DNA from 3 places in the Lacrimispora brassicae genome. Region 2 is predicted to be linked to each of the others. Evidence: riboswitches for the same ligand, from Rfam matches in the RefSeq annotation. Region 2 holds a riboswitch; each other region holds the start of a gene.
The links. A riboswitch is a leader RNA that binds a small molecule or an ion and turns the genes downstream of it on or off. The one in region 2 is predicted to bind thiamine pyrophosphate.
Positions count from the first base shown of each region.

Region 1 (9,825 bases), on a different contig from region 2:
ACCACCTTTCCGGTGGCAGGCTCCAGGCCCAGGGGACGAGATGAGGAGGAGGACAACAGGCTTTCAAAAGAGCTTCTGGCGGATGAAAAGGAACTGGCAGAGCACAACATGCTGGTGGACTTAGGAAGAAACGATTTAGGAAAAATCGCGGAGTTTTCCACCGTAGAGGTGACCGGATACAAAATGATCCACCGTTATTCCCGGATCATGCACATCTGCTCCCAGGTGGAGGCGGATATCACTCCTGACCGGGATGCCTTTCATGCCATAGAGGCGGTTCTTCCGGCAGGCACCCTTTCCGGCGCTCCAAAGATCCGGGCCTGTGAAATCATCGAAGAACTGGAAACAGAGCCAAGGGGCATTTACGGAGGAGCCCTGGGCTACATTGATTTTACCGGTAACATGGATACCTGCATTGCCATACGCATGGCAGTAAAGAGCCAGGGAAAGGTATATGTTCAGGCAGGCGGGGGCATTGTGGCCGACAGTGTTCCGAAACGGGAATACGAAGAATCGGAAAACAAGGCAAAGGCCGTGATCCGGGCCATTGAAACTGCAGGGGAGGTAAATGACTGATGATTCTTTTAATCGATAATTACGACAGCTTTTCCTACAACTTAGTCCAGATGTCCGGCGGCTTAAATCCGGATATCAGGGTCATACGAAACGACGAGATGACCGTGGAGGAAATAAGGGACCTGTCTCCCAGCCACATCCTCCTCTCCCCCGGCCCCGGCTATCCAAAGGACGCAGGCGTGTGCGAGGAAGTGGTGAGAAGGCTTTCCGGCACAATCCCTATGCTTGGGGTATGCCTGGGGCACCAGGGGATCTGCGAAGTATTCGGGGCAGAGATCACCCATGCACGGAAGCTGATGCACGGAAAACAGAGCCTCCTGACCATTGATGTCTCTGATCCCATCTTTCACGGGCTTCCGGAGCAGATCCTGGCCGCCAGGTACCACTCTCTCATCGCCGCAAAGGATTCCCTTCCCCATTGCCTGACCGTCATCGGGACCGATGACATGGGGGAAATCATGGCGGTAAAGCATAAGGAATACCCCCTTTACGGGCTTCAATTCCATCCGGAATCCATCCTGACGCCAAATGGGATGACCATACTTAAAAATTTCTTATCCATTCATATAAAGGAGGCAGAGTAAATGATTCAGCAGGCAATCCATGAAGTTATCTCAGGACAGGATTTAAGCTTTGAATCTGCAAAAGAGGTGATGAACGAGATCATGAGCGGTGAAACCACCCCGGCCCAGATGGCCGCATTTTTAACAGGGCTACGGATGAAGGGGGAAACCATTGATGAGATCACCGCCTGTGCCACGGTCATGCGGGAAAAGGCCTTAAGGCTGGAACCTGATTTTCCGGTCATTGATATCGTAGGCACCGGTGGCGACGAGGCAGGGACCTTTAACATTTCCACCACCACCGCATTTGTGGTGGCCTCAGGGGGCGTTCCCGTGGCAAAGCACGGCAACCGCAGCGTTTCCAGCAAAAGCGGGGCTGCCGATGTGCTGGAGCACCTGGGGGTGAATTTAAACCTTACGTCAGAACAGTCTGGGGAAATATTAAAGAAAACAGGCATGTGCTTCCTCTTCGCCCAGGCTTACCATTCCTCTATGAAATACGCCGGACCGGTCAGGAAAGAGCTTGGGGTGAGGACCATCTTTAATATCTTAGGCCCTCTCTCCAATCCTGCGGGAGCAACCATGCAGCTTTTAGGGGTTTACGACAGGAAGCTGGTGGATCCTCTTGCCCAGGTATTAAGCAATCTTGGGGTCAAAAGAGGCCTGGTGGTCTGTGGAGATGACGGGCTGGATGAAGCCACCGTCACAGGCCCCAGCCATGTATGCGAGATCCGTTTCGGGAAACTGACTCCCTATGAGATCACGCCGGAGCAGTTTTCCTTAAATCGATGCAGCCTTTCAGAGCTGGTGGGCGGCACACCGGCAGAAAATGCCCGGATCACCAGGGATATCTTAAATGGAAAGCTTCATGGGCCAAAGCGGGATATTGTCATACTAAACTCTGCGTTAAGCCTGTACCTGGGAATTGATGACTGCACCATTTTTCAATGCATAGAAAAAGCGGCCCTTCTCATTGATTCTGGAAAAGCCGCCAAAAAGCTTGAAGAATTTGTAAAAATGTCCAACGAGGTGGTTATATGATCCTTGATGTCCTGGCTGCCTCCTCCAGAAAACGGGCGGAGGCAGCAAAAGAAAAGATACCCATGAAGACCATGGAAAGGCTGGCATTTGAAGCCCTGGAAAAAACAAAGGAGAAAGGCCTTTCCTTTGAGAACAGCCTCTCCGCTCCGGGCATTTCCTTTATCTGCGAGGTAAAGCGGGCTTCTCCCTCAAAGGGCCTCATTGCCCCTGAATTCCCCTATGTGGAGATCGCAAAGGATTACGAGGCCGCAGGGGCGGATGCCATTTCCGTTCTCACGGAACCGGAATACTTTCTGGGAAACAACAGCTACTTAACAGGGATCAGCCATAAGGTGAACCTCCCCCTTCTCAGAAAGGATTTTACCGTTGACCCCTACCAGATTTACGAGGCAAAGGTCATAGGCGCTTCCGCAGTCCTCCTGATCTGCGCTCTCCTGGATACAGAAGCCCTGAAAGAAGGATTAAATCTGTGCCGCAGCCTTGGCCTAAGCGCCCTTGTGGAGGCCCATGACGAAGAAGAGATCCATTCCGCCCTGACCGCAGGAGCCAGGATCATCGGAGTGAATAACCGGAATTTAAAAACCTTTGAAGTGGATTTTAACAATTCCCTTCGTTTAAGGACCATGGTTCCCTCTGACGTACTTTTCGTGGCGGAAAGCGGGATCAAAACAGAAGCAGATATCCGTCTCCTGTCTGAAGCAGGGGTCAATGCGGTCCTGATCGGGGAAAGCCTGATGCGCTCCCCGGATAAGAAGGAAATCATAAGCGGGTTAAAGAGGGCGGCGCAATGAATTCTAAAGGAAAACGGATCAAAATATGCGGGCTGACCCGCAGGGAAGATATTCTGGCGGTAAATACCTGGAAACCGGATTACGCCGGCTTCGTATTCGCTCCCGGAAAACGCCGCATCACCGGGCCGGAGGCCCAGGAGCTTAAGAAGCTGCTGCTGCCGGAGATCCAGGCAGTGGGGGTTTTCGTAAACAGCCCCATAGAGGATATCCTGGCCCTGGCAGAGAATAAAACCATTGATCTTATCCAGCTTCACGGCGACGAGGACCGGGATTACATCCTGGAACTAAAAAGCCGTCTGGCCTCCGGCCTTCCTGTCATAAAGGCCGTAAGGGTCCGGCAGGCGGAGGATATGAAGGAGGCGGAAGATCTTCCCGCAGATTTCCTGCTTTTTGATACTTATACCAAAGGCCTTTACGGGGGCAGCGGAAAGACCTTTGACTGGTCCATGATACCGGACATAAAAAAGCCATGGTTCCTGGCCGGAGGCATAGACGCCTCAAACATAAAGCAGGCCATGAAAACAGAGGCCTTTTGCCTGGATTTAAGCAGTTCCGTAGAAACGGAGGGCAAAAAGGACCTGTCAAAAATAAAAACAATCATACAAACAGTAAGGAGTGAACAGCCATGTCAAAAGGAAAATTTGGACAGCACGGCGGACAGTTTGTCCCCGAAACGCTGATGAATGCAGTAAATGAACTGGAAGAAGCTTATGAGAAGTACAGTCATGACCAGGAGTTTTTCGCAGAACTTCAGGACCTTCACAAAAAATATACGGGAAGGCCTTCCCTGCTCTACTATGCAGAGCGGATGACAAAGGACTTAGGCGGAGCGAAAATCTATTTAAAGCGGGAGGATCTAAACCACACCGGCTCCCACAAGATCAACAATGCCCTGGGTCAGGTCCTTCTTGCAAAAAGGATGGGAAAGACCCGTGTCATCGCTGAAACAGGGGCCGGGCAGCACGGGGTTGCCACCGCTACCGCCGCCGCTCTCATGGGAATGGACTGCGAGGTTTTTATGGGAAAAGAGGATACGGACCGTCAGGCCTTAAATGTATTCCGCATGGAGCTTTTAGGCACAAAGGTCCACGCCGTTACAAGCGGTACCCAGACCTTAAAGGATGCAGTCAATGAGACCATGAGGGAATGGACCAGCCGGGTGGCTGACACCCATTATGTCTTAGGCTCTGTCATGGGCCCTCACCCCTTTCCCACCATTGTAAGGGATTTTCAGAGCATCATCGGCAAGGAGGTCCGCACACAGTTAATGGCGGCGGAAGGAAAGCTTCCTGACCTGGTGATCGCCTGTGTGGGCGGGGGCAGCAATGCCATGGGAATCTTCCATGAATTTGTAAACGAGCCTTCCGTAAAGCTGGTTGGCTGCGAAGCCGCAGGACACGGCATTGAAACAGAAAAGCATGCGGCCACCATTTCCACCGGCTCCCTTGGAATCTTCCACGGGATGAAATCCTATTTCTGCCAGGATGAATACGGCCAGATCGCCCCTGTTTTCTCCATTTCCGCAGGACTTGACTATCCGGGCATAGGCCCGGAGCACGCGGATCTTCACGACTCAGGAAGAGCCGCCTACGTCCCAATTACGGACCAGGAGTCCGTGGAAGCCTTTGAATACTTATCCCGTCTGGAAGGGATCATTCCTGCCATTGAAAGCGCCCATGCAGTGGCATATGCCAGAAAGATCGCTCCTTCCATGGGAAAGGATGAGATCATTGTCATTAATTTATCAGGGCGGGGCGACAAGGATGTGGCCGCCATTGCCCGTTACAAGGGGGTTGAAATCTATGAGTAGAATAAGCGAAGTATTTTCTAAGGGAAAAGCATTTATCCCATTTATTACGGCCGGGGATCCTGACCTTGCCACCACGGAAGAACTGGTTCCAGCCATGGCCGAAGCCGGAGCGGATTTGATCGAGCTGGGAATCCCTTTTTCAGACCCAATCGCAGAGGGAATCGTGATCCAGGAGGCCGATATGCGGGCTCTGGAGTCAGGAGTTACCACGGATAAGCTTTTCGATTCCGTAAAACGGATACGGAAAAAAACCGATGTTCCTCTGGCTTTTATGACTTATATCAATCCAGTATTTGTGTATGGAAGCGAACGGTTTTTAAAAAATGCGGCGGAATGCGGCATTGATGCTCTGATCGTGCCGGATATGCCTTTTGAAGAACGGGAGGAGCTGCTGCCCTTTTGCAGGAAATACGGGATCGAACTGATTTCCCTGATCGCCCCTACTTCCAAGGAACGCATACGGGCCATTGCATCAGGATCGGAAGGATTTATCTACTGCGTTTCTTCCATGGGCGTGACCGGAGTGAGATCGGAAATCAACACCAACATTGGGGAAATGGTTTCCCTGGTAAAGGAGACAAAGGATATTCCCTGCGCCATCGGCTTTGGTATCTCCACGCCGGAGCAGGCAAGGGAAATGGGCAAAAACGCAGACGGCGTCATTGTTGGCAGCGCCATCGTGAAGATCGCCGCAAAGTATGGAAAGGAATGCGTAGGGCCTGTCTGCGATTATGTAAGAGAAATGAAGGCGGCCATTTCCGGCTGACAGCCGGTCTGGGATGTTTTCCTTGACAAGAATAAAACAGAATGCTACACTAATGACCACAAGAGGGAGCTCGTAGGCGGGCTGAGAGGAAGTAATCAACTTCGACCTTTATAACCTGATTTGGGTAATGCCAACGTAGGGATTCATACGGGACAATTGTATTTTCCGAGCCTATACCTGTTGGTATGGGCTCTTTTTGCGTGAGCAATAAGCCGGACGAGTATGCCTGCATATTCATCCGGCGAATTCCCTTACAATCCCTCCGTTAATCAAAAGGAGGAACAAAGATGAATTACACCACACAAATGGATGCTGCAAGAAAAGGCATTCTCACAAAGGAACTGATGGCAGTCGCCGGGAAGGAACAATGGGAGCCGGAAAAGCTTCGGGAGCTGGTGGCCCAGGGAAAAGTCGCCATTCCTGCCAACAAGAACCACACCTGTTTAAAACCCAGCGGGATCGGATCCATGCTGAGGACAAAGATCAACGTGAACCTTGGAACCTCCAGGGATTTGAATGACTTGGAAATGGAGCTTCAAAAGGTAAAGGACGCAGTCCTCATGGGGGCGGAATCCATTATGGACCTAAGCTCCTTTGGAGATACCCGGAAATTCCGCAAAAAGCTGACCGGGGAATGTCCGGCTATCATCGGTACGGTACCTATCTATGATGCCGTGGTTTATTACCACAAGCCCCTTCGGGAAATCACTGCCAAAGAATGGATCCGGATCGTGGAAATGCACGCGGAAGACGGGGTGGATTTCATGACCATTCACGTGGGGATCAACAGGCAGACTGCCAGAAGGTTTAAGGAAGCAAAACGGCTGACCAACATCGTTTCAAGGGGAGGGTCTATCATCTTTGCCTGGATGGAGATGACCGGGGAGGAAAATCCATTTTATGAGCATTACGACCGCATTCTGGAAATCTGTCAGAAGCATGATGTGACCTTAAGCCTTGGAGATGCCTGCCGGCCGGGATGTATTGAGGACGCATCCGATATATCCCAGGTGGAGGAACTGGTGACCCTTGGGGAGCTGACAAGGAGAGCCTGGGAAAAGGATGTGCAGGTAATCATTGAAGGCCCCGGCCACATGCCTCTGGACCAGATTGCTGCCAATATGAAAATCCAGCAGACGATCTGCAAGGGAGCACCTTTTTACGTTCTGGGGCCTCTTGTCACAGATATTGCACCGGGTTATGACCATATCACTGCAGCTATCGGAGGAGCCATAGCTGCTGCCGCCGGAGCGGCCTTTCTCTGCTATGTGACTCCTGCGGAGCATTTGAAGCTGCCGGATGAGTCAGACGTAAAGGAAGGGATCATTGCTGCCCGGATCGCTGCCCATGCGGCTGATATTGCAAAGGGAATCAGAGGAGCCAGGGAATGGGATCATAAGATGAGCGACGCCAGAAAACGGCTGGATTGGGAAACCATGTTCCAGCTTGCCATTGACCCGGAAAAAGCCAGACGCTACCGGGCCATGTCAAAACCGGAAAAAGAAGATACCTGCTCCATGTGCGGCAATTTCTGTGCTATGAAAAATATGAACCGGATTCTTGACGGGGAGACCGTAAATATTTTTGATGAATGACATAGCTTATCCAAACTTGCAAGGCAAGTGAAGATAAAAGGGGCGTTCTTTTGCCAAGCGGATATTCGCAATGACCAAGGGTCACAGCGCACCCTGTACCATCGGGTGGACCCTCCGCTTTGCTGCCTGATTTGCTTAAATTACATAAACAGGAGGAATTTTCATGAATGATCGAATACCATCAACAGTTTACACCAGTTCTTCTGCAGGTTCAAAAGTGCGGGTGAAAAAGCTGGTGATCAGCGGAATGCTGACAGCTCTTACCGTAGCCCTCTCCGGCTTTTCCATCCCGGTGGGAGCGTCCAAATGCTTTCCGGTACAGCATCTGGCAAATGTTCTGGCGGGAGTGTTTTTAGGGCCTGTATACGGCGTTTCCATGGCTTTCTGTACTTCTCTCATACGGAATCTCATGGGAACCGGAAGCCTTCTGGCCTTTCCGGGAAGCATGGCGGGCGCATTTCTCGGAGCTTATCTGTTTCAAAAAACCGGAAAGCTTTTGCCTGCCTATCTTGGAGAAGTGATTGGCACAGGGCTTATCGGCGGGCTGCTCTGCTATCCGGTGGCCGTGTTACTCATGGGAAAAGAGGTGGCTGTATTTTTCTTTGTGGTGCCATTTCTTATGAGCACCCTGGCAGGAACCATACTGGCAGCCAGCCTGCTGGCAATGCTGCGCCGTCTTGGCCTGTTTTCCTATTTTGAACGGCTCATCAATGAATAGGAGGAACAGAATGTGGACTTAAAAATCAATGAATCCCTGACCGGGCTGGTCAGAAAAAAACGGCCTGTCATCCACTGTATCACCAATTATGTTACTGCCAACGATGTGGCAAATATCATTCTGGCCTGCGGCGGCTCCCCCATTATGGCGGACCACCCGGAAGAGGTTTCGGAAATAACTGCCTTATCAAGCGCCCTTCTTTTAAACATGGGAACCCCGAAAGAGAATGCAATGGCCGCAATGGAAAAAGCCGGGCTGGAAGCAAACCGGTTAAACCTCCCCGTCATCTTTGACCCGGTAGGAATCGGCGCCTCCCGTTACCGGACCGAAACAGCCCTTTCGATTTTAAGGAACATAAAAGCAACCGTTATCAGGGGAAACGCCTCAGAGCTTCGGGTCCTGTTAAAGGAACTGACCGGGAAAGACATGCAAAGGGAAAACGGCTCCGTTACCTCTCCCCGGGGAGTTGACGCTTCCTTTGCTGATGAAATAAGGGAAGAAACCCTGGAATCGCTTAGGGAAACAGCCAGAGCATTAAGCGCTGCATCCGGTGCTGTGACCGTCATGACAGGGGCCATTGATATTATTTCAGACGGAAAGGAAACCTGGCTTATGAGGAACGGCTGTCCCCAAATGGCCCGCATCACCGGAAGCGGCTGCATGCTGGACGGCATGATTGCCGCCTATTGTGCAGCCGCCGGGCCTGCCTCCTCACAGACTACCATGTTCCAGGCGGCCGCTCTTGCCACGGCTGCTGCCGGTCTCTGCGGAGAACTGGCGGCAAAAAAAGCGGCAAAAATCTCCGGCGGCACAGGCAGCTTCCACTGCTGCTTTCTGGACGAGGTAAGCCTTCTGGAAGAAAACACCCTAAAAGGAGGGATAAACATTGAAATTTCGTAAGGACATGCTTTTCCTGTATGCTGTAACAGATCAGGGATTTACGGGAGAAAAAACCTTAACAGAACAGATCGAAGAAGCCCTTTCTGCCGGAGTGACCCTTCTCCAGCTTCGTGAAAAGGGCCTGGACAAAAGTGCCTTTCTGGAGGAAGCCCTTATTGTCCGTGAGCTTACCAGCCATTACGGCATTCCCCTCATCATCAACGATGATGTGGAAATTGCCCTTAAGTGCGGGGCAGACGGCGTGCACGTAGGACAGGATGATTTATCTCCCTTAAAGGTCCGCCGGTTAATCGGACCGGAACGCATTCTGGGTGTCACTGCAAAGAGCCCGGAACAGGCAAAAAAGGCATATATGGACGGGGCGGATTATATCGGGTCCGGTGCCATATTCCCAAGCCCCACAAAGAAGGACGCTGCTGCCTTAACTTTGGAACAGTTGTCTGCCATTTGCCGCTCCGTTCCCATTCCGGTAACAGCCATCGGAGGAATTACCGGCCAAAATGTTTCCAGCCTGAAAGGAACCGGTATCGCCGGGGCTGCAGTGGTGTCCGGCATCTTTGGACAAGGAAATATTACTGCAGCCGTCCATGGCTTAAAAGAACAGCTTTTAAAGGTGGTGAGCCTATGAGCCTGATTCTCCCTTCCCTCCTTACCATTGCAGGCACAGATCCCAGCGGCGGCGCCGGAATACAGGCGGATTTAAAGACCGCCGCAGCTCTGGGTGTCTATGGCTCCAGCGTGATTACCGCTCTTGTCGCCCAAAATACGACTGGGGTTTTCCTGACGGAAACAGTCAGTCAGGAAATGCTTGCCACCCAGCTAGATGCCGTATTTACCGACATTCCGCCGAAGGCCGTAAAGATCGGCATGGCCGGAACTTCCCGGTCCATAGAAATCATTGGGGAAAAGCTGAGAAACTATAACCGGGCTCCTGTGATCCTGGACCCGGTCATGGTATCCACCAGCGGGCATTCTCTGTTAAATCCACAGGATGTTAAGACTTTAACAAGCAGGCTGTTTCCTCTGGCAGCTTTGGTTACCCCCAATATACCGGAAGCAGAAGCC
Region 1 is NZ_BRYH01000025.1:116,620-126,444, reverse strand. It holds gene ACYVD3_RS12600 (anthranilate synthase component I family protein) at 1-576, shown strand, start outside; gene ACYVD3_RS12595 (anthranilate synthase component II) at 576-1,160, shown strand; gene trpD (anthranilate phosphoribosyltransferase) at 1,161-2,180, shown strand; gene trpC (indole-3-glycerol phosphate synthase TrpC) at 2,177-2,971, shown strand; gene ACYVD3_RS12580 (phosphoribosylanthranilate isomerase) at 2,968-3,651, shown strand; gene trpB (tryptophan synthase subunit beta) at 3,597-4,781, shown strand; gene trpA (tryptophan synthase subunit alpha) at 4,774-5,547, shown strand; TPP riboswitch at 5,600-5,706, shown strand; gene thiC (phosphomethylpyrimidine synthase ThiC) at 5,835-7,142, shown strand; gene thiW (energy coupling factor transporter S component ThiW) at 7,306-7,860, shown strand; gene thiM (hydroxyethylthiazole kinase) at 7,873-8,760, shown strand; gene thiE (thiamine phosphate synthase) at 8,747-9,388, shown strand; gene thiD (bifunctional hydroxymethylpyrimidine kinase/phosphomethylpyrimidine kinase) at 9,385-9,825, shown strand, end outside.
Region 1: it holds a riboswitch for thiamine pyrophosphate, as region 2 does, so the genes downstream of both, thiC (phosphomethylpyrimidine synthase ThiC) here and thiT (energy-coupled thiamine transporter ThiT) in region 2, are expected to answer to the same signal.

Region 2 (9,825 bases):
AGGACGGGATCAGAAAGGCTGACGCCATTTATGCAGGAGTGGAAGCTGCATTAAAGGCATAATAAGGAGGAGAACAGACGTGATAATCTTAAAGGGAGCAGCCGTGTCTGCAAAAATCAAAGAACAGGTGGAAGGTCTTTTGACCGGCTGGAAAGGAAAGACTCCCAAGCTTGCCATTGTGCGGGTGGGAGAACGGCCTGACGACTTATCCTATGAACGGGGAGCTTTAAAGAAAATGGAAAGCTTTGGCCTGCAAGGGGAAAGCTTTGCGTTTCCCCAGGATATAACCGATAAAGCGTTTAAGGAAGAGTTTGCAAAAATCAATGATGATCCGGATATTGACGGCATCCTTCTCCTGCGCCCTCTGCCAAAGCAGATAAGGGAAAAAGACATCGAGCATATGATCTATCCGGAAAAGGATTTAGATGGCATATCTCCCGAAAATATTGCCAAAGTATTTGCCGGAGACGATACGGGATTTGCACCATGTACGGCAGAGGCAGTGGTGGAGGTCCTAAAGGCCAGTGATATATCTCTCACCGGAAAGCGGGTGGCCATTGTGGGCAGAAGCATGGTCGTGGGACGCCCCTTATCCATGCTGATGCTAAAGGAAAATGCAACGGTCACTATCTGCCACACCCGCACGGAAAATTTAAAGGAAACCTGTAAAAATGCCCAGATCCTTGTGGCTGCCGCCGGGCGAGCCAGAATGGTGGATGCCTCTTATGTGGGAAAGGATGCTGTGGTGGTTGACGTGGGAATTAATGTGGATGAAAACGGAAAGCTTTGCGGAGATGTGGATTTTGATTCTTTAGAAGGGACTGCATCCATGGCAACTCCGGTACCAGGAGGTGTGGGAGCGGTAACAACGGCTGTGCTGGCAAGACATCTGGTACTGGCAACCCTTAAAAAATAAAATATGAAAACTGGGAGGCCATTGCAAAATAGATTGACCATCTATGGAGCAATGGTTCTTTTTTGATTACCTGTTTACGGCCTGCCGCTTCACCTGCCCAATGGCTCCCAGTACGGGAGGGAGATACAGGATCACAACGGTTACGATCAGTTCCGGCAGGATATAGGTGGCATTATAACCCAGAGTATAAACCACTGGGTTCATGCCTTCCGGCGTATAGGAAGCAAAGAATATATAGCCGGAAACCACATGGCACAGGTAACGGCCTAGGACACCTGCCACATAACCGGTTACAAGGCCGTGTTTTTTATTGCTGAACAGCCCTGAAAGCCCCAAAGCGCCGAAGGCTAAGGGATAGTCAAGGAGAACCTGGAGAGGAGCATATATATAAGGTTCTGTGATAAACTGTAAAATCCCGTAGGCAACGCCGGTCATGATCCCGGCTTTTACACCGTAAACATAGCCGATCAGGCAGATGAACAGCATGGAAAACAGGGTGATGGAACCTCCAAAAGGAAGGGAGGCAAATTTGATAAAGGAAGTTACCATTGCCAGAGCCATGGCGCCTGAGCAGTAAACAAGCTGGCGGGTCTGCAGTTTTTGGGATTTGGAAGCGGCTCTGCCCAGAAGATGCAGGGTGAAAAGAATTGCGGCAAACAGAACGATCACCAGCACATATCCGGCCGGCCTTAATAAATACGCTTCATTTTCCACAGAGTAAGTTAGAAAAAATGACATAAAAAATCCTCCTTTATGTGCGCAGGAGGGGACTACTGTTGCTTCCTTACGCCGGCATTATCCGGTTCAAGTAGTGAGGGTTCGGTTTCTACCAATCTCAGCCAAAGGCTCCCCTAGCGTGCGTGATTTATATAATTTTGCTGTGAGTATAGCGCAAATCTTAAGGCTTGTCAAGCCATGCCATTCATCATTTGCGGATAGAATTTATTTCTGAAAGGCATATGTTTCTGAATGGATGAACTGTAATCAAATTGTAAATTCAGTATAAAAATGCAAATAAAGCACAACCTAGTTAAAGAAGTGAGGTTGAAAGAAAAACATCTTTCAAGCCTGAGAGCTTGTGAATCAAGGGGATATGCCTGCATATCCAGTTGATTCATTATATACAAATTGGAGATACGGAGGTTGCTTTAATGACAGGCTTTATTATAGCTCTTATATCCGGGGCGCTTATGAGCATTCAAGGGGTTTTTAATACGGGAGTGACAAAGCAGTCCAGTATGTGGGTATCAACAGGCTGGGTGCAGCTTACAGCCTTTTTGACCTGCATCATTCTGTGGTATTTTACCGGCAGGGAGAACATTTCCAGCCTTTTTGACGTACAGCCCAAATACCTGCTGCTGGGAGGTATTATGGGCGCTTTCATTACCTATACGGTGGTAAGGAGTATGTCGGCCCTGGGTCCGGCCAAAGCAGCCCTGATCATTGTAGTTTCCCAGATCATTGTGGCCTATGCTGTGGAGCTGTTCGGCTTATTTGGCGTTGAAAAGGTGGGATTCGAATGGAAAAAACTGATCGGCGCAGTTGTTGCCATCATCGGAATCATGATATTTAATTAATTTGGAAATAGTGCTTGTATTTACCTATTTCTTTAGGTAGAATAGTAATATAGGCTGAAGATGGTATCCTTTTTTGGAGATTTTTGTAAGAGGAGGGATATCATGAAATACCAGAAAGTTAAAATCGCCCTTATGGCCCTGTGTGTTTTGGCGGCGGGTCTGTGTTATGGCCTCAACAGAAGCCAGGAGGACAGTAGGTCTGGGATGTCTCTGTCAGAGTCATTGGCTTTTCCTTCCGGAGAGAAGGATACCGGAATTCAGGCAGAAGGCGACGGCAGGCCGGGAGACAGCGGTCCAACAGGAGCCGGGGGTCAGGCAGCAGGGGGTACCGAGTCAGTTTCCGACGGAACCGGCCGGTTGGCTTTAGAGGCGGCGGAGGGCAGCTTAGGAAGTGCAGGAGAGGAAACAGTCCTGCCTTTCTACGTACATATCTGCGGAGAAGTTGTTTCTCCCGGTGTTTATGAGCTTCAAGAAGGAAGCCGGGTCTTTCAGGCAATTGAGAAAGCAGGCGGATTCACAGACCAGGCTGGGGCAGAATATTTAAATATGGCGGAGCGGGTTACGGATGGCATGAAGATCCTGGTTCTCAATAAAGAAGAGGCGGAGGCGGCCAAAGCCAGGGGAGAACTTTCTTTGCCGGCGGAGGCTTCATCAAAGGCGCAGAAAACCAAAGTGAATTTAAATACGGCCACCAAAGAGGAACTGATGACCCTGCGGGGAATCGGAGAAGCCAAGGCCAACGATATTCTTAAATATCGGGAGAGCCGGGGCGGATTTCAGAAAATCGAGGATATTATGAAGATATCCGGAATCAAAGATGCAGCGTTTCAAAAAATTAAAGAAGACATAACGGTTTAAATATAGAGGAACAGAGGTGTAGTATGGCAAGGGTTTTAGTAGTGGACGATGAAAAACTCATCGTAAAGGGAATGAGATTCAGTTTGGAACAGGACGGTATGGATGTGGACTGTGCCTATGACGGGGAGGAAGCCATTAATCTGGCAAAGCAGAAAGAGTATGATGTAGTCCTTTTGGATGTCATGCTTCCCAAATATGACGGGTATGAAGTGTGTCAGGCCATCCGGGAATTTTCCGAGATGCCCATCATCATGCTGACAGCTAAGGGCAATGATATGGATAAGATCCTGGGCCTGGAATACGGTGCCGACGATTATATCACAAAACCCTTTAACATCCTTGAGGTAAAGGCCAGGATCAAGGCCATCATGCGCCGGAATGCCAAAAAGAACAAGCGTGACGGCCAGGATGACAGCCAGGTGGTGATAGCCGGCGATTTAAAGCTGGACCGGGACAGCAGAAGAGTGTTTATTGCTGAGAAAGAGATCAATTTGACGGCAAAGGAGTTTGACCTTTTGGAGCTTCTTACCTGCAATCCGGGTAAGGTTTACAGCAGGGAACAGCTTCTTACTTACGTATGGGGAAATAAAGCTATGGATACGGGAGATGTCCGTACCGTAGACGTTCATGTAAGGCGTCTGCGGGAGAAGATCGAACCAAGTCCCAGCGACCCTAAATATGTGCATACCAAGTGGGGCGTGGGATATTATTTCTGCAAGCAATGAGTCAGGTCAGGAATGGTTGCATTCCTGAATCCGGCCAATGCTGCAAGGGTCAAATCCCCTGCAGTTTGCTGCGGGGGATTTAACCTTCGCGTCTAGAAAAAGAAAGAGGAGGATTTCCAACGGGATACCGGGGAGATCCGCCTTTTCTTTAAATTTTGGGAAAGAAAAAGCCCTGGACCAGGGCAATTATGAAGACGGAGAAACGATGGGATGGATTACAGTATCAGAAGAGTGAGAAAAGAAGATTTAGACCGGGTGGCAAAGGTGGAGGCCCTTTGCTTTCCGCCGGAAGAGGCCGCAGGGCGGGAAACCTTTGAACAGAGGATCAATCATTTTCCGGAAAGCTTTTTTGTAGCAGAGCTTTCTGATGGGACGATCATCGGTTTTATTAATGGATGTGCCACAGACGGGAATACTATTTGTGACGAAATGTTTGAGAATCCGGATTTTCATGATCCGGATGGCGATTACCAAAGCGTATTTGGACTTGATGTAATAAAAGAGTGGCGGGGCCGGGGAGTTGCCGCAGCTCTTATGAAGCGTTTGATAGAGGAATCAGAGAAAAGGGGCAGGAAAGGAATGATCCTTACCTGCAAGGACAGGCTGATTCAATATTACGAAAAATTCGGATACCGGAACATGGGAGTGTCCGGGTCTGTGCACGGAGGAGCGGTCTGGTATGACATGCGGCTTGATTTTATGGATACAGGGAAGTGAGGCACCGTCAGTATGAAACGAAGTCCCCAGGGAGAGCGTTGGAGACGGCTTGACAATACGGCAAAGATATTTCCGGTCATAGCCAGCGAGAATTTAAGCAATGTATTCCGGATTTCCGCAGTTTTAAAGGAAGAGGTGGACCCGGGCACCCTGCAGAGGGCACTGGAAGAGATTCTTCCTCAGTTTGAAGGATTTACAGTGAGGCTGCGCAGGGGATTTTTCTGGTATTATTTTGAAAACAATAAGAGGATGCCTGTGATCGAACGGGAGACGACTTATCCCTGCAAATACATTGATCCTCACAGCAACCAGCTTTTTTTGTTCCGGGTCACTTATTTTGGCAGACGGATCAATCTGGAGGTATTCCATGCGGTTACAGACGGTCTGGGAGCGGTGAACTTTTTAAAGGCCCTGGTTTACCGGTATCTGGATCTTAAACAAAATTCCAGGGCAGATCATCAGGCGCCCCAGAAAATATCGTCGGATGTTTCCATGAACGTGGAGGACAGCTATGTCCGTCATTATAAAAAGACCGTAAAGCGAAAATACAGTTCCAGAAAGGCTTATCATCTGACCGGAGAAGCCCTTCCTCTTGATGAGGAAAATGTTCTTCACGGTTACGTGGATTTAAAGATGCTGAAGGTGGCCGCCAAAAGCTGTGGGGTCAGCATCACCAGATTTTTGACGGCAGCGCTGATCTGGGCCATTTATCTGGAATATCTTGAGAAAAAGCCCTGTGAAAGATCCATTGGCATCAGCATTCCCATTAATTTGAGGAATTTTTTCGGCTCGGATACAACCGCCAATTTTTTTGCCGTGACGCTGATTGACTTTCTATCCACCGGTGAGGAGCATACTTTTTCAGAGATACTGGAGGCGGTGAGCCGGCAGATGGATTTAAAGATCACAAAGGAAAAAATGGAGCAAATCATTTCCTACAATGTTTCCAATGAAAAGAAATGGTATCTGCGGATCGCACCCCTTTTTGTAAAATGGTGTGTTTTAAACCTGATTTTCCGGAAAAATGATAAAGCCTACACCATGACTCTTTCCAATATCGGACCCATTGAAATAGAAGAAGACTATAAAAAGGAAATCGAAAGGATTACCATGATGATCGGCGTTTCCAAGAGGCAGCCTGTAAAATGTGGGGTCTGCGCCTATGGGGAAGAGGTGATCGTAACCTTTACTTCCGTATTTCAGGACACCAGGCTCCAGGACCGTTTCTTCGGCTTTTTAAGAGAAATGGAGATTCCGGTGAGTCTGGAGAGCAACGGCGTCCCGGACAACAGGGATGATCTTGGCATGTATCCCCAGATCCGGTATGACCGGAAGCGGATTAAGAAGCTGGCAGTTATTTTTTACGGATTGCTGTTTTTGGTGGGGGCTGTTTTAGGGGGCATTAATTACGCCACCTATTCCGGTTCTTTGTGGTCCGTCATTGCCATTGTGCTTATGGCCTATACGACTCTTACGGTGGAATATTCCATTCTGCGCCATGCAAACCTGGCATCAAAGATTCTTTTGCAGACGGTGGCGGCTCAGGCGCTTTTAGTGGCTCTGGACCATTCTACAGGATATAATGGCTGGTCCGTGAATTACGGGATTCCAAGCACCATTCTGTTTGCAGATTTATCCGTGGTCTCTCTGATCCTGGTGAACCGGATGAACTGGCAGAGCTATTTCATGTATCAGATTGCTGTTACGGTGTTCAGCTTTATTCCTTTGATTTTATGGGCGGCCGGGTTCCTTACCAGACCGTCTCTGGCCTTGATTACCGTTGCTGTAACGATGATCATTCTGACCGTTACGATTGTGCTTGGAGACAGAAGTGTGAAAACAGAATTGAAAAGGCGGTTTCATGTGTAAAAACACGCCGGAAAAGGAGGGTGTTGTTGATGGGCCGGAAAAAAGTGAGTGTACGGGGAAATCTTGTGAGGGATATGATGCAGAATGTAATGGAAACTTCGCTGAAACAGCCGATCCGCACCGGAGAGCTGAGAAGAAGTCCTGTGGAGCCTGCCTGGGTTTGTCCGGCGGGATATGAATATGAGATCATAGAGCTGGGGCAATTGAAAATGGAGTATCTCCGCCCTGTGGGAGTAGTGACGGACCGGGTAATCTTACAGCTTCACGGCGGTGGATATATCGGGCCGATGAAGAACATTTACCGCAGGTTTGCAGTCCGGTATTCCAAGCGAAGTTATGGCGGGGACGTGCTGACTCTTGACTACCGGGTGGCACCGGAATATCCTTATCCGGCGGCATTGGAGGATTCGGTGGCAGCTTACCAGTGGCTTGTTGAGGAAAAAGGATACCGGCCGGAGCATATTGTGGTGGCCGGGGATTCTGCCGGAGGCGGATTATGCCTGGCGCTTGGGCTGTATCTTAAGGATCACGGGATCGCCCTTCCCGGAGGTTTTATCACCATGTCTCCATGGACGGATCTGACCAACAGCGGGGAAAGCTATGTGTCCAATTATGAGATCGATCCCCTGTTTGGAAATTCTACGGATAATATGCTTTACAATTCGGACTATATTGGCGGCGAGGACCCCGGCCTTCCTTACATTTCTCCGGTATTCGGGGAATATGAAGGGTTTCCTCCTGTTCTCATGCAGGTGGGAAGCTATGAGGTGCTTTTAAGCGACACCCTGACTGTGGCAGATAAATTGAAAGACGTGGGAGTGAAGCGGCGGGTTTCTGTCTATGAGGGGATGTTTCATGTATTTCAGATGGGACTGGACTTAATCCCTGAGAGCCGGGATGCCTGGGATGAGGTAGAATCGTTTTTACGGATCATCTTTCATATCAATGTAAAGCCTGATGGGAAAGTGGTGCGGAAGGTGAAGACAGAACACACAAAACCAACAAGAGATATGGTTAAGCTTTTGATTGCCATGATGAAGAAAGAACTGGACACATAAAGGAGATACCAATGAAGATCACTCTGGTAACTGTGGGGAAAATAAAGGAGAAGTTTTATACAGATGCCATCGGGGAATACAGCAAAAGACTGAGCCGCTACTGCAAGCTGGATATTGTCCAGGTGGCCGATGAAAAGACACCGGACTCGGCCAGTGAAGCGGTTGAGAGACAGATCCGGGAGAAGGAAGGGGAAAGGATCCTTTCTTCGGTCAAGGATGGGGCGTATGTGATCGCTTTGGCCATTGACGGGGAAATGCTGGATTCGGTTCAGCTTTCAGGGAAAATCAATTCTTTGGGAGTGGGCGGAATCAGCCAGATCGTGTTTGTCATCGGAGGGTCTTTGGGGCTCTCTGATGCTGTTTTAAAGAGAGCAGATTATAAACTGAGCTTTTCCAGGATGACCTTTCCGCACCAGTTGATGCGGGTGATTTTACTGGAGCAGGTATACCGCAGCTATCGGATTATAAATGGAGAGCCATACCATAAATAAGGGCGAAATGTCTGGGATGCGCAGGAACGGTAGGCATTACTATTAACAACGCTGGAATCAGAGAAATCGTAGAGGGCTTAGATAATATTAATCTGATAAATGTAGGAGCAAGAGCTTTTAAGTAATATGAAAAGATACTGTGCGTTATAAATAAGAGGGAGGTTGGATTTGCTTAAGGAGCTTGAAAAGAATGGATTATCAATAAATATTTTGAATACTTTGAGCTATAAAAGTTCTTTAGAAAAAAGTTTAAAGAACAGTCTTAGAAGGTTTGAGGTAGAAGATCTATTCAATGAAGTAACAACAATGATACGCTTTTATCGAGGAATAGAAACATTGGAAGTAGTTGACTTGGATTATAGAATCAAAAGTTTTGATTCATGCTTACGTAAGTATGAAAAATTTTATCCTGAAATGCGGGTAGAAAAAGTATTCAATGACATTTTGGGCTTTAGGATGCTGGTGGATAACTATGATACTCTTTTGAATGGCAACATTCCAGATGGGATAAGAATAGTAGATATGAGTAAAGGCAAGGCGAAAGATGATGGGTATAGAGGTGTCCACATTTATTTCCAGCCCGACCATTACCATTATCCTATAGAAATTCAATCAAATACTTATTATGACAGGCAATTGAACAACTGGCTGCATAAATATCTATATAAGAGGGGATATTCTGATTTAGTAGGTAGAATATTGCGTCAGGAATATGAATATGGTAAGATATTAAAGGAACAAGATTTTCAGGAGGTGTTAAAGCATGTGCTATCTGGTAGCCAAGAAGTTTGATGAAAAAGGTTGTATTGCAGTGAAGACTAGACACGGAAAAGCATTGGCGGATTATGCAGAAAACCTTCAGCAACTAATCGGACATAATGGTGTTCAATTGGTGACAATCAGCCGCCCCAGTGCTTACGGTGAATACGAACCCTATGAAATCATAGGAAGTAAAGAAGAATTTCAGGAGCGGGTTCTGGAAATGTAAACCTAATAACCATAATGAAGCTGTACAGATCCGTATTATCTACTAATACTCTGCACAGCTTTTGTATTACTCACTAGTTTTTTATCCCTTGCCTATGATATGGAGAGCCATACCATAAATAAGGGCAAAAAATCCTGGGTGTGCAGAAATGGTATATCATATAAGCGTTGGATTAAAATATCCCATCGGGGCGGCAGGGGCTTCGATGGGATTATTATGTTTAAATGATGATACTTATAATAGAAGAAATCATTCAAATACATTCGAAGCTGATATTAAAAACTGGTGGCTTAGACGGAAATAAACGTATTTGTGTTAGTTATGTTGATGATCTTAAAGCTGAATAAAGTGACGATTTCTTATTCACAAGAAGAGTTAATTCAACTGGGCTGGAAATAGCCGGTGAGAAACTTAATTATAATCAAATAAGTGAACAGTAAAATGTAATAGGGTGAAATAGATTGCTCCCGCCATAAGGGTTACCTTATCCTTGTGTCCCTTGCTGGATTGTTGTATAATACCTTTATTCAATAATGCGTTTTTCATGTTGTCCTCCTGTTCGAAATCAGCCCCTTTACAACATTGATAGCGATTTAAACGTAATCAATAACTAAGTGATATAAATG
Region 2 is NZ_BRYH01000034.1:99,384-109,208, forward strand. It holds gene ACYVD3_RS16810 (cyclodeaminase/cyclohydrolase family protein) at 1-62, shown strand, start outside; gene ACYVD3_RS16815 (bifunctional 5,10-methylenetetrahydrofolate dehydrogenase/5,10-methenyltetrahydrofolate cyclohydrolase) at 80-916, shown strand; gene thiT (energy-coupled thiamine transporter ThiT) at 983-1,654, opposite strand; TPP riboswitch at 1,681-1,779, opposite strand; gene ACYVD3_RS16825 (DMT family transporter) at 2,068-2,493, shown strand; gene ACYVD3_RS16830 (helix-hairpin-helix domain-containing protein) at 2,596-3,351, shown strand; gene ACYVD3_RS16835 (response regulator transcription factor) at 3,375-4,076, shown strand; gene ACYVD3_RS16840 (GNAT family N-acetyltransferase) at 4,287-4,793, shown strand; gene ACYVD3_RS16845 (DUF6320 domain-containing protein) at 4,806-6,662, shown strand; gene ACYVD3_RS16850 (alpha/beta hydrolase) at 6,692-7,720, shown strand; gene rlmH (23S rRNA (pseudouridine(1915)-N(3))-methyltransferase RlmH) at 7,732-8,211, shown strand; gene ACYVD3_RS16860 (nucleotidyltransferase family protein) at 8,380-9,003, shown strand; gene ACYVD3_RS16865 (DUF6718 family protein) at 8,975-9,199, shown strand; gene ACYVD3_RS16870 (hypothetical protein) at 9,611-9,745, opposite strand.

Region 3 (9,825 bases), on a different contig from region 2:
GCTCCACCGATGCCTTTTATAAGGCTTATCCTGAAATAAAAGAGGGAGACCCCATGTACGTGGCTCCTCAAAAGCGTGTGAAAATCTGGTAAAACCATAAGAGAAAGCCATGACATGTCTGGAAGGTTTCCTACATGTCATGGTTTTTTAAATTTTTTATATTATCGACAGAAAGATTTAATAAAAAACTTGACAACTGCCGTAGGTTAGTGTATACTAACTTTTGAGTAATGGGAATGATTCTCATTAATAACAACAAAGAAATGCCTTACAGGTATCCCTTTATTCCCGGTAAAACCGGGCGGTCCTGCCTGAAATGCAAGAATAATAAAAAGAAAGAAGATGATGGATGATGCCTTTGACAATGGTGAAGACAGGGGAACCCAACGTAATCCGAAGGGTGGGCGGCAAGGAAGAAACAAGACGCTTTTTGGAGAATCTTGGCTTTGTATCCGGAGGAATCGTGACTGTTGTTTCTGAAATGGGCGGAAATATGATTGTAAATGTAAAGGATTCCAGAGTGGCGATTGGGAAGGATATGGCCAATAAGATCCTGGTGGAATAGAGAAGGAGAAAAGACAATGACATTAAAGGAAGTTCCATGCGGAAAAACAGTTAAGGTAACAAAGCTCACTGGGGAAGGTCCTGTCAAGAGACGGATCATGGACATGGGCATCACAAAAGGAGTGGATGTTTTTGTGAGAAAGGTAGCTCCCCTTGGGGACCCGCTTGAAGTGACTGTAAGAGGCTATGAATTGTCCCTGCGGAAAGCGGATGCAGAAATGATTCTTGTAGAGTGATTTTTTGCAAATGAGTTAGGTATGACTAATACCGGATAAATTAGATGCTGACAGGCAGAAAGAGGTAGAGTATGTCAATTAAGATTGCATTAGCAGGTAATCCGAACTGCGGAAAGACAACGCTGTTTAACGCGCTTACGGGATCCAATCAGTTTGTGGGGAACTGGCCGGGCGTAACAGTAGAGAAGAAGGAAGGAAAGCTGAAAGGCCATAAGGATGTGATCATCATGGACCTTCCCGGCATTTATTCTCTTTCTCCCTATACCCTGGAAGAAGTGGTGGCCAGAAATTATCTGATCACAGAGCGGCCGGATGCGATTTTGAATATTGTAGATGGAACCAATATAGAGCGTAACTTATACTTGTCAACTCAGCTTATGGAACTGGGTATCCCGGTGATCATGGCGGTCAACATGATGGATATTGTTGAGAAAAACGGAGACAAGATACATATTCAAAAGCTGAGCCAGAAGCTGGGCTGCGAGGTAGTGGAGATTTCTGCATTAAAGGGAACCGGAATCCAGGAGGCGGCAAAAAGGGCCGTAGCTCTGGCAAATCAGAAAAGGAATGCGGTCCCAGTCCATAAATTTGCGTTGGAAGTGGAATCTGTTCTGGATTCTATTGAAGATAAGCTGGGGAATGAGATTCCGGAAGATCAGAAGCGCTTCTTTGCCATCAAGCTTCTGGAAAAGGACAATAAGATCCAGGCCCAGATGAAACATGTGCCGGATGTATCAGAAGAGATCAGCCGGATCGAGAAAGAAATGGATGATGATACAGAAAGCATTATCACCAATGAGCGTTACGTATATATTTCATCCATCATTCATGAGTGTTTTACCCGCAACAAGGTGGAAAAACTGACTGTTTCCGATAAAATTGACCGGATCGTAACAAACCGCTTCCTGGCTCTGCCTATCTTTGCTCTGGTTATGTACATTGTATATTATGTTTCTGTTACAACCGTTGGAACCTGGGCTACTGACTGGGCCAATGACGGTGTGTTCGGTGAAGGCTTCAGCTTCTTTGGTTTAAACATTCCCGGTGTACCGGTTGTTATGGAAGGCATTTTAACAGCCGTAGGCTGTGCAGATTGGCTCCAGGGACTGATTCTTGACGGAATCGTAGCCGGTGTGGGCGCTGTTCTTGGTTTCGTACCTCAGATGCTGGTACTTTTCATCTTCCTGGCATTTTTAGAGGCTTGCGGCTACATGGCGAGAGTTGCTTTCATCATGGACCGTATTTTCCGCCGGTTTGGTCTTTCCGGTAAATCCTTTATCCCGATGTTAATCGGAAGCGGCTGCGGTGTGCCTGGAATCATGGCTTCCCGTACCATTGAAAATGACCGTGACCGTAAGATGACTATTATGACAACTACCTTCATTCCCTGCGGGGCAAAGCTTCCCATCATCGCTTTGATTGCAGGTGCATTGTTTGGCGGAGCATCCTGGGTGGCTCCAAGTGCTTACTTTGTAGGAATAGCAGCCATCGTTTGCTCAGGAATTATTTTAAAGAAGACAAAAATGTTTGCAGGAGATCCGGCTCCCTTTGTTATGGAGCTTCCGGCATACCATATGCCAACCGTTATAAATATTTTAAGAAGCATGTGGGAACGTGGCTGGTCCTTTATTAAAAAGGCAGGTACCATCATTCTTCTGGCAACTATCTTTGTTTGGTTTACTTCATTCTTTGGCTGGGTTGACGGCGAGTTCAGAATGTTGGACGCTTTGGAACTTGACCACAGTATCCTGGCAGCAGTTGGAGGCACAATCAGTTGGATCTTCGCACCTCTTGGCTGGGGTGACTGGAAATCTGCGGTTGCAGCAATTACCGGGCTGATAGCCAAAGAAAACGTAGTAGGAACCTTTGGTATTCTGTTCGGTTTTGCGGAAGTTGCAGAAGATGGATCTGAAATATGGGGAACACTTGCAACCAACATGACTCCTTTAGCAGCATATTCCTTCCTGGTATTCAATCTTCTTTGCGCTCCGTGCTTTGCTGCCATGGGCGCCATCAAGAGAGAGATGAACAATGCCAAATGGTTCTGGTTTGCTGTTGGATATCAGACCCTCCTGGCTTATGTGGTATCCCTTTGCGTTTACCAGATCGGAAATCTGGTGTCTACAGGCAGTTTTGGAATCTTTACAGTGGTTGCTTTTGCTCTGGTCGCAGGATTTATTTACCTCCTGGTAAGACCGTCAAAGGAAGAAAAAACATCAAACATTCATTTAAGCAGCGTGGCAGGAGCTAAATAAGCTCCGGCCATAGCTGGGAGCCTGCACCTTACCTGCAGGCTCAAAATATAAGGAGGTACTTTATGGGAACACTGGTTGTTTTAATCGTTGTCGCCGGACTGGTGACATTGGCAGTAAAAAGTATGATCCGTGACAAAAAGAACGGGAAATCCATTCAGTGCGGCGGAGAATGCAAGAATTGCGGAGGACATTGCCATTAAGTGAGGCAGCAGAAGGAAACACCCTTCGGGTATCCCTTTACACCCTTAAAGTGGGGTGGGCCCTGCCCAAAAGCGTAGGCAATAATAAGGAAAGAGCTGTTTAAGCCTTAAAAATACCTGTAAACGGAGGCGCGCAAGTGGAGAAACAAACGAACATCAATGAGAAAAGAAAAATGCCTGACGCCAGAAGCTATCACAGGACAAAAATGCAGAAAGAGCTGATCATTGAGAAGTTGAAGGAAAAAGGATGCAGGATCACAAAGCAGCGCTGTACGCTGCTGGATATCATATTAGAGCATGAATGTTCCAGTTGCAAGGAGATTTATTATAAGGCATCAGGCGTGGATGAGTCCATAGGCGCTGCCACCGTCTACCGGATGGTCAATGTCCTGGAAGAAATCGGAGCTATCAGCCGGAAGAACATGTATAAGATCGTTTATTCCGAAACTTGTCCCATGGAGGAGGCATGTACGGTGGTTTTAGACGATGAAACTACTTATCAGCTTTCCGCCAAGAACTGGAATCAGGTGGTTCAGGCCGGCCTTACTGCCTGCGGATATCTGGAGGGCCGGAAAATATCTTCTATTATAGTAAAACCCTGTGAATGTGAGAACGCTGATTGCATTTAATATGGAGTTAGCATGAACTAACTAAAGAAGCGAGTATAGTAACTATGGATAGCGGACCGGAATTTAAATTATGCACAGGCGGAGTGGATTACCATGAGATCATCCAATGCATTGTAAGCGCATTGGATGCCAAAGACCCCTATACCGCGGGGCATTTCCAAAGGGTGAGCGATATGGCGCTGGCCCTTTCGGAGTTTTTAAGGCTTGATAAAGATGAGATAGAAAAAATACATATAGCCGCCCACCTTCATGACATCGGGAAGATTGGAATTCCGGATTCTGTTTTAAACAAACCGGAAAAGCTTTCTGAGGAAGAGTGGGTGGCTATGAAAAAACATCCCAGGATAGGGGCTGATATTTTAAGCAAATCCCGTCATTTAAAGGAACTGAAGGATATTGTCCTGTATCACCATGAACGCTTTGACGGAAAGGGATATCCGGAAGGGCTGAAAGGAGAGGAAATCCCTCTGGGAGCCAGGATCATAGCCATCTGTGATTCCATTGATGCCATGACATCAGACCGGGGATACCGTAAGGCTTATTCCATGGAACACTGCTATGAAGAAATCGAAAAGAATCTAGGAGTGATGTACGATCCGGTAATAGGGGCATTGGCATTAAAGCATTGGGAACAGGTGACCGGAACGGCGGGAAAATGATAAAATTTATCAATAGACGGAATTGTGTTTGACTGGTGAAAATATGCCTGATATGATTTCACTATAAAAGGATAAATCTGGATATACAGAGGAGGATACGAAAGATGTGGGATATTTTTAAGCTTAAAAAGGCTGGGATCTTTGCCGGAGGTGTGCTCTTTGGAACAGCAGGAGTCAAGCTTCTTTCCAGTAAGGATGCGAAGAAGGTCTATACTAATTGCACCGCAGCCGTTTTACGGGCAAAGGATTGCGTTATGAAGACGGCCACCTTGGTTCAGGAGAATGCAGAGGATATCCTTGCCGAGGCAAAGCAGATCAATGAAGATCGGGCGGCTAAGGAAGCTGAGGCTGTTCAGGAGCCGGAGACAGCAGAGGATGGCAGCGGCAAGGAGCATTAGACGACAAATGAAAAGGAGAGAGCGGGGCCAAAAGAGAGAACGGCCCCGTTTTCTATAGGGAGGACCAGACGTGAAGTTTATTATCAAACATGAAATATCCGGCAGGCTCCGGATCCGCCTTTCCCAGCCGCAGATGACCTGCGGGGAAGCCGATACTCTATTGTACTACCTCCATAGTCTGAAGAATGTGACCGGGGTTAAAGTCTATGAGCGCACCGCCGATGCGGCCATTTGCTACGTTGGAAGCAGGGAAGAAATTCTGGAAGCCCTGAAATGCTTTCAATATGAGTCTGTCCAGGTGCCTGCCGGGGTGATCGAGCATTCCGGGCGTGAGCTGAATGCTAAGTATCAGGAGAAGCTTGTGGGCAGGGTGGTGCTGCGGACGGTAAGGAAGCTTTTCCTTCCGGGACCCTTAAGGACTTTCCATATAGGATTCCAGTCCATGAAATACCTTGTCAGGGGGATCAAGTGTCTATTGAAGAGGAGGCTTGAAGTTGCGGTCTTAGATGCTGTAGCCATCGGCGTATCCGTACTGCGGGGGGAATTGGAGACAGCAGGTTCTGTCATGTTCTTACTTGGGATCGGAGAACTTCTTGAAGAGTGGACCCATAAGAAATCCGTTGGGGATTTAGCCCGGAGCATGTCCTTAAATGTCAGCCGGGTCTGGCTTTTAAGCGGCAGCCAGGAAGTTCTGGTAGAAGCCTCCTCCGTTGAACCTGGGGATGAGGTGGTGGTGCACCTGGGAAATGTCATCCCCTTTGACGGGGCCGTCGTTTCCGGAGAAGCCATGGTAAATCAGGCGTCTTTGACGGGAGAAGCCCTTCCAGTGAAAAAGGAAGCAGGCGGATATGTGTATGCCGGGACAGTGGTGGAGGAAGGAGAACTGACCATCAAGGTCCGGGAAGTTTCCGGTTCCACCCGGTTTGAAAAGATCGTTACCATGATCGAGGAATCGGAAAAGCTGAAATCTTCTATGGAAAGCAAGGCCAGCCATCTGGCTGATAAGCTGGTGCCCTATACCCTTATGGGTACGGGCCTTACCTGGCTGTTTACCGGTAATGTGACGCGGGCCCTTTCCGTGCTGATGGTGGACTTTTCCTGTGCATTAAAGCTTGCCATGCCCATTTCCGTCCTTTCTGCCATAAGGGAGGCGGGCATGTACCACATAACCGTTAAGGGAGGCAAATATTTAGAGGCAGTGTCAGAGGCTGTGACCATTGTCTTTGACAAGACAGGAACTCTTACAAAGGCAAGGCCAACAGTAGAGGAAGTGGTGACCTTTGGAGAAGAGAGGCCGGAAGAAATGCTTCGCATTGCAGCCTGCCTGGAAGAGCATTTCCCTCACTCCATGGCAAAGGCAGTGGTGACGGCGGCCAACAACCAGGGGCTGGAGCACGAGGAAATGCACTCCAAGGTGGAATACATTGTGGCTCACGGCATTGCCTCGTCCATAAACAACAGGAAAGTGGTCATCGGAAGCTATCATTTTATCTTTGAGGATGAAGGCTGCAAGGTGGAAGATGCTTACCGGGAGAAATTCGAAAGCCTGCCGCCGGATTGTTCCCACCTTTACCTTGCCGTGGACCAGAAGCTTTCGGCCGTGATCTGCATTGAAGATCCCCTTCGGGAAGAAGCTGCGGCAGTGGTGAATTCCCTTAAAAAGGCAGGAATCCGTAAAACGGTTATGATGACAGGAGACAGCGAACGGACTGCAGCGGCGGTTGCCGCCAAAGTAGGGGTAGATGAATATTATTCGGAGGTACTGCCTGAGGAAAAAGCCCGTTTTATAGAGAGGGAAAAGGCGTCAGGGAATGTGGTCATTATGGTGGGGGACGGGATCAACGATTCACCTGCCCTTTCCGCGGCTGATGTGGGGATCGCCGTCAGTGACGGCGCAGAGATCGCCAGGGAGATTGCGGATATTACCATTGCGGCGGACAATCTTTATGAAATCGTTACCCTGAAGCTGTTAAGCGACAGCCTGATGAAGCGGATCCATAAAAATTACCGGAGCATTGTTGGCTTTAATACGGTCCTTATCCTTCTGGGAGCCGGAGGGGTCATGTCTCCCACGGTCTCGGCGCTGCTTCATAATACGTCCACCCTGGGGATCAGCCTCAGCAGCATGCAGAATCTGCTGTCCTAGGAAGCCGGGATTGACATTCCCGTCTCCCTGATGTATACTTGCAATGAAAACTCAAAGGGGTGCTGGAGAAAGTCCGGCTGAGATAAAGCAGAATTGCCTTAAACCCTGTAACCTGATCTGGATAATGCCAGCGTAGGAAGCTTTCAGGCTAAGCCTGTTCACCCGCCCGGATATCCGGGCGGGTTTTTTGCGCAACCAATGAGCCGGGTAAATATGCCTGCATATTCATTCGGTGAATGCCGCCATAACTAAGAAAAAACCGCAAAGTAGGTTTTCCTTAGTTTATACCATCACACAAAAAGGAGAGAAAAGACATGAACGCAAGCGTAGCGATCCAGACACTGCCGGAGGCAAAGAATGATGAGGAGCTGATCCGCATCGTTGACCAGGTGATCGATTATATCAGGAATACCGGACTAAACTATTATGTAGGGCCTTTTGAAACTGCCATTGAAGGGGATTATGATGAGCTGATGGACATTGTTAAGGAATGTCAGCACATTGCCATCAAGGCAGGGGCTCCCTCTGTTGCCGCTTACATCAAAGTCACCTACCGGCCGGAAGGAGAGGTGCTGACGATTGAAAAGAAAGTATCAAAGCATCACAAGTAAGCTTTGGTCCTGGTCAGCGGTTCTTGGGCTTTTGATCCTGTGGCAGGGGATCACGGCATTTGGCCTTGTGGACGGTTATCTCCTTCCTTCTCCCATAAGCGTTGGAAGAGCCTTTATAACGGAATTTCCTGTTCTGGCCTTCCATGGGGGAATCACCCTTCTTGAGGCGTTTTTAGGACTGTTTCTGGGAGTGGGGACCGGCTTTGTGATCGCCGTGATCATGGATCATTTTACCGGACTTTACCAGGCCTTTTATCCCCTGATCGTCCTGACCCAGACCGTTCCCACAGTGGCCATTGCACCTCTTCTGGTGCTGTGGTTCGGCTATGGAACGGCTCCCAAGGTGATCCTGATCGTGCTGACCACCTTTTTCCCCATTACCATGGGCCTGCTTACGGGGTTTAAGTCGGTAAGTCCCGATGCAGTGAACCTTTTAAGATCCATGGGGGCGGGAAAAATGAAAATATTCCGCTACATCAAGCTTCCCGGAGCCATGGGGCAGTTTTTTGCCAGCCTCAGGATATCCGTCTCCTACGCGGTGGTGGGAGCGGTCATCTCCGAATGGCTGGGAGGCTTTGGCGGACTGGGGGTTTATATGACCAGGGTGAAAAAATCTTTTGCCTTTGATAAAATGTTTGCAGTCATATTTCTTATATCCGCTGTCAGTCTTCTTCTCATGAAAGGCGTGGACATGCTTTCAAAGAAATGCATGCCATGGGAAGATTGAACGAAAAACGTTTTTTAACCGAATCAAGTAAGTCCCACTGCTTTAAATGGAAAAGTATTAAGTGGTGGTGAGGACTTGCTTATGTCAGGTGGAGTACAAGCTCCACTTGACAAGCAGCCATAGCTGCTATTCGGTTATGCCCGGTGAAGCGGGGCGCGCTGTGAGCAAGCAGCGGAGCGGATCGCGAATATCCGCTTGACCATGGGTTTATAAATAAGCTGGATAAGCGGGCATATTCGTTTGATTCATTAGGATACAAATCAGTGATACAACAATATTGGAGGAAGCCCCTTCCAGGGATCCTTTATGCCCTGCGGGTATACCTTTATGCCCAAATAACATGGGCGAGAAAGAGGAAATGGTGAAAAAAACAGGTTTAATAATTTTTATGGCGGCAATCTTGGCCGCATCCCTTACTGCCTGTGCAGGAAAGGGAAAACAGGCGGTGAATGAAAAAACACCGAATTTGAAAAAGGTGACCTTTGTTCTGGATTGGACTCCCAATACCAATCATACCGGGCTTTATGTGGCGGAGGAAAAAGGATACTTTAAAGAAGCTGGACTTGAGGTGGAGATCGTCCAGCCGCCAGAGGATGGGGCTGAGGTGTTGGTGGCCTCAGGAAAAGCCCAGTTTGGCATGTCCTTCCAGGACTCCATGGCTCCGGCTCTGGTAGGGGAAAATTCCCTTCCCATTACAGCAGTGGCAGCGGTTATCCAGCATAACACCTCCGGCATTATTTCCAGAAAAGGAGAGGGCATGGAATCTCCAAAAGGAATGGAAGGAAAGAAATACGCCACCTGGGACCTTCCTGTGGAAAAAGCTATGATCAAGGACGTGGTAGAGGCTGACGGAGGAGACTTTTCCAAGGTACAGTTGGTTCCAAGCACAGTTACAGATGAAGTATCCGCGTTAAAGTCAAAAACAGTGGATGCCATATGGATCTTTTATGCATGGGCTGGCGTAAAGATGGAAGTGGAAGGCCTTGATACGGATTACTTTGAGTTTGCAGATTTGAATCCGGTGTTTGATTATTATACGCCGGTGGTTATAGCCGGAAATGAATTTCTAAAGGAAGAGCCGGAGACTGCCAGGGCCTTTTTAAGCGCTTTAAGCAAAGGATATGAGGACGCGCAAAAGGATCCGGAAGAAGCAGCCGGCATCTTACTTAAGGCTGCGCCGGAGCTTGATGAAAAGCTGGTGATGGAAAGTCAGAAATATCTGGCGGACAAGTATCAGGCTGACGTGGATGTATGGGGGTACATTGACCCGGACCGGTGGAACGGATTTTATGGCTGGCTGAATGAAAATGGCCTTTCAAATCCTCAGCTTCCGGAAAATACCGGATTTACAAACGATTATCTGCCCCAGTAAGCTGCAGGAGATTTGACCTTTGCGGCTT
Region 3 is NZ_BRYH01000023.1:55,625-65,449, reverse strand. It holds gene ACYVD3_RS10655 (M13 family metallopeptidase) at 1-92, shown strand, start outside; gene ACYVD3_RS10650 (FeoA family protein) at 350-565, shown strand; gene ACYVD3_RS10645 (FeoA family protein) at 582-800, shown strand; gene feoB (ferrous iron transport protein B) at 872-3,055, shown strand; gene ACYVD3_RS10635 (FeoB-associated Cys-rich membrane protein) at 3,118-3,255, shown strand; gene ACYVD3_RS10630 (transcriptional repressor) at 3,429-3,884, shown strand; gene ACYVD3_RS10625 (HD-GYP domain-containing protein) at 3,929-4,543, shown strand; gene ACYVD3_RS10620 (DUF6110 family protein) at 4,648-4,941, shown strand; gene ACYVD3_RS10615 (heavy metal translocating P-type ATPase) at 5,012-7,087, shown strand; TPP riboswitch at 7,133-7,244, shown strand; gene ACYVD3_RS10610 (thiamine-binding protein) at 7,402-7,698, shown strand; gene ACYVD3_RS10605 (ABC transporter permease) at 7,667-8,425, shown strand; gene ACYVD3_RS10600 (ABC transporter substrate-binding protein) at 8,784-9,797, shown strand.
Region 3: it holds a riboswitch for thiamine pyrophosphate, as region 2 does, so the genes downstream of both, ACYVD3_RS10610 (thiamine-binding protein) here and thiT (energy-coupled thiamine transporter ThiT) in region 2, are expected to answer to the same signal.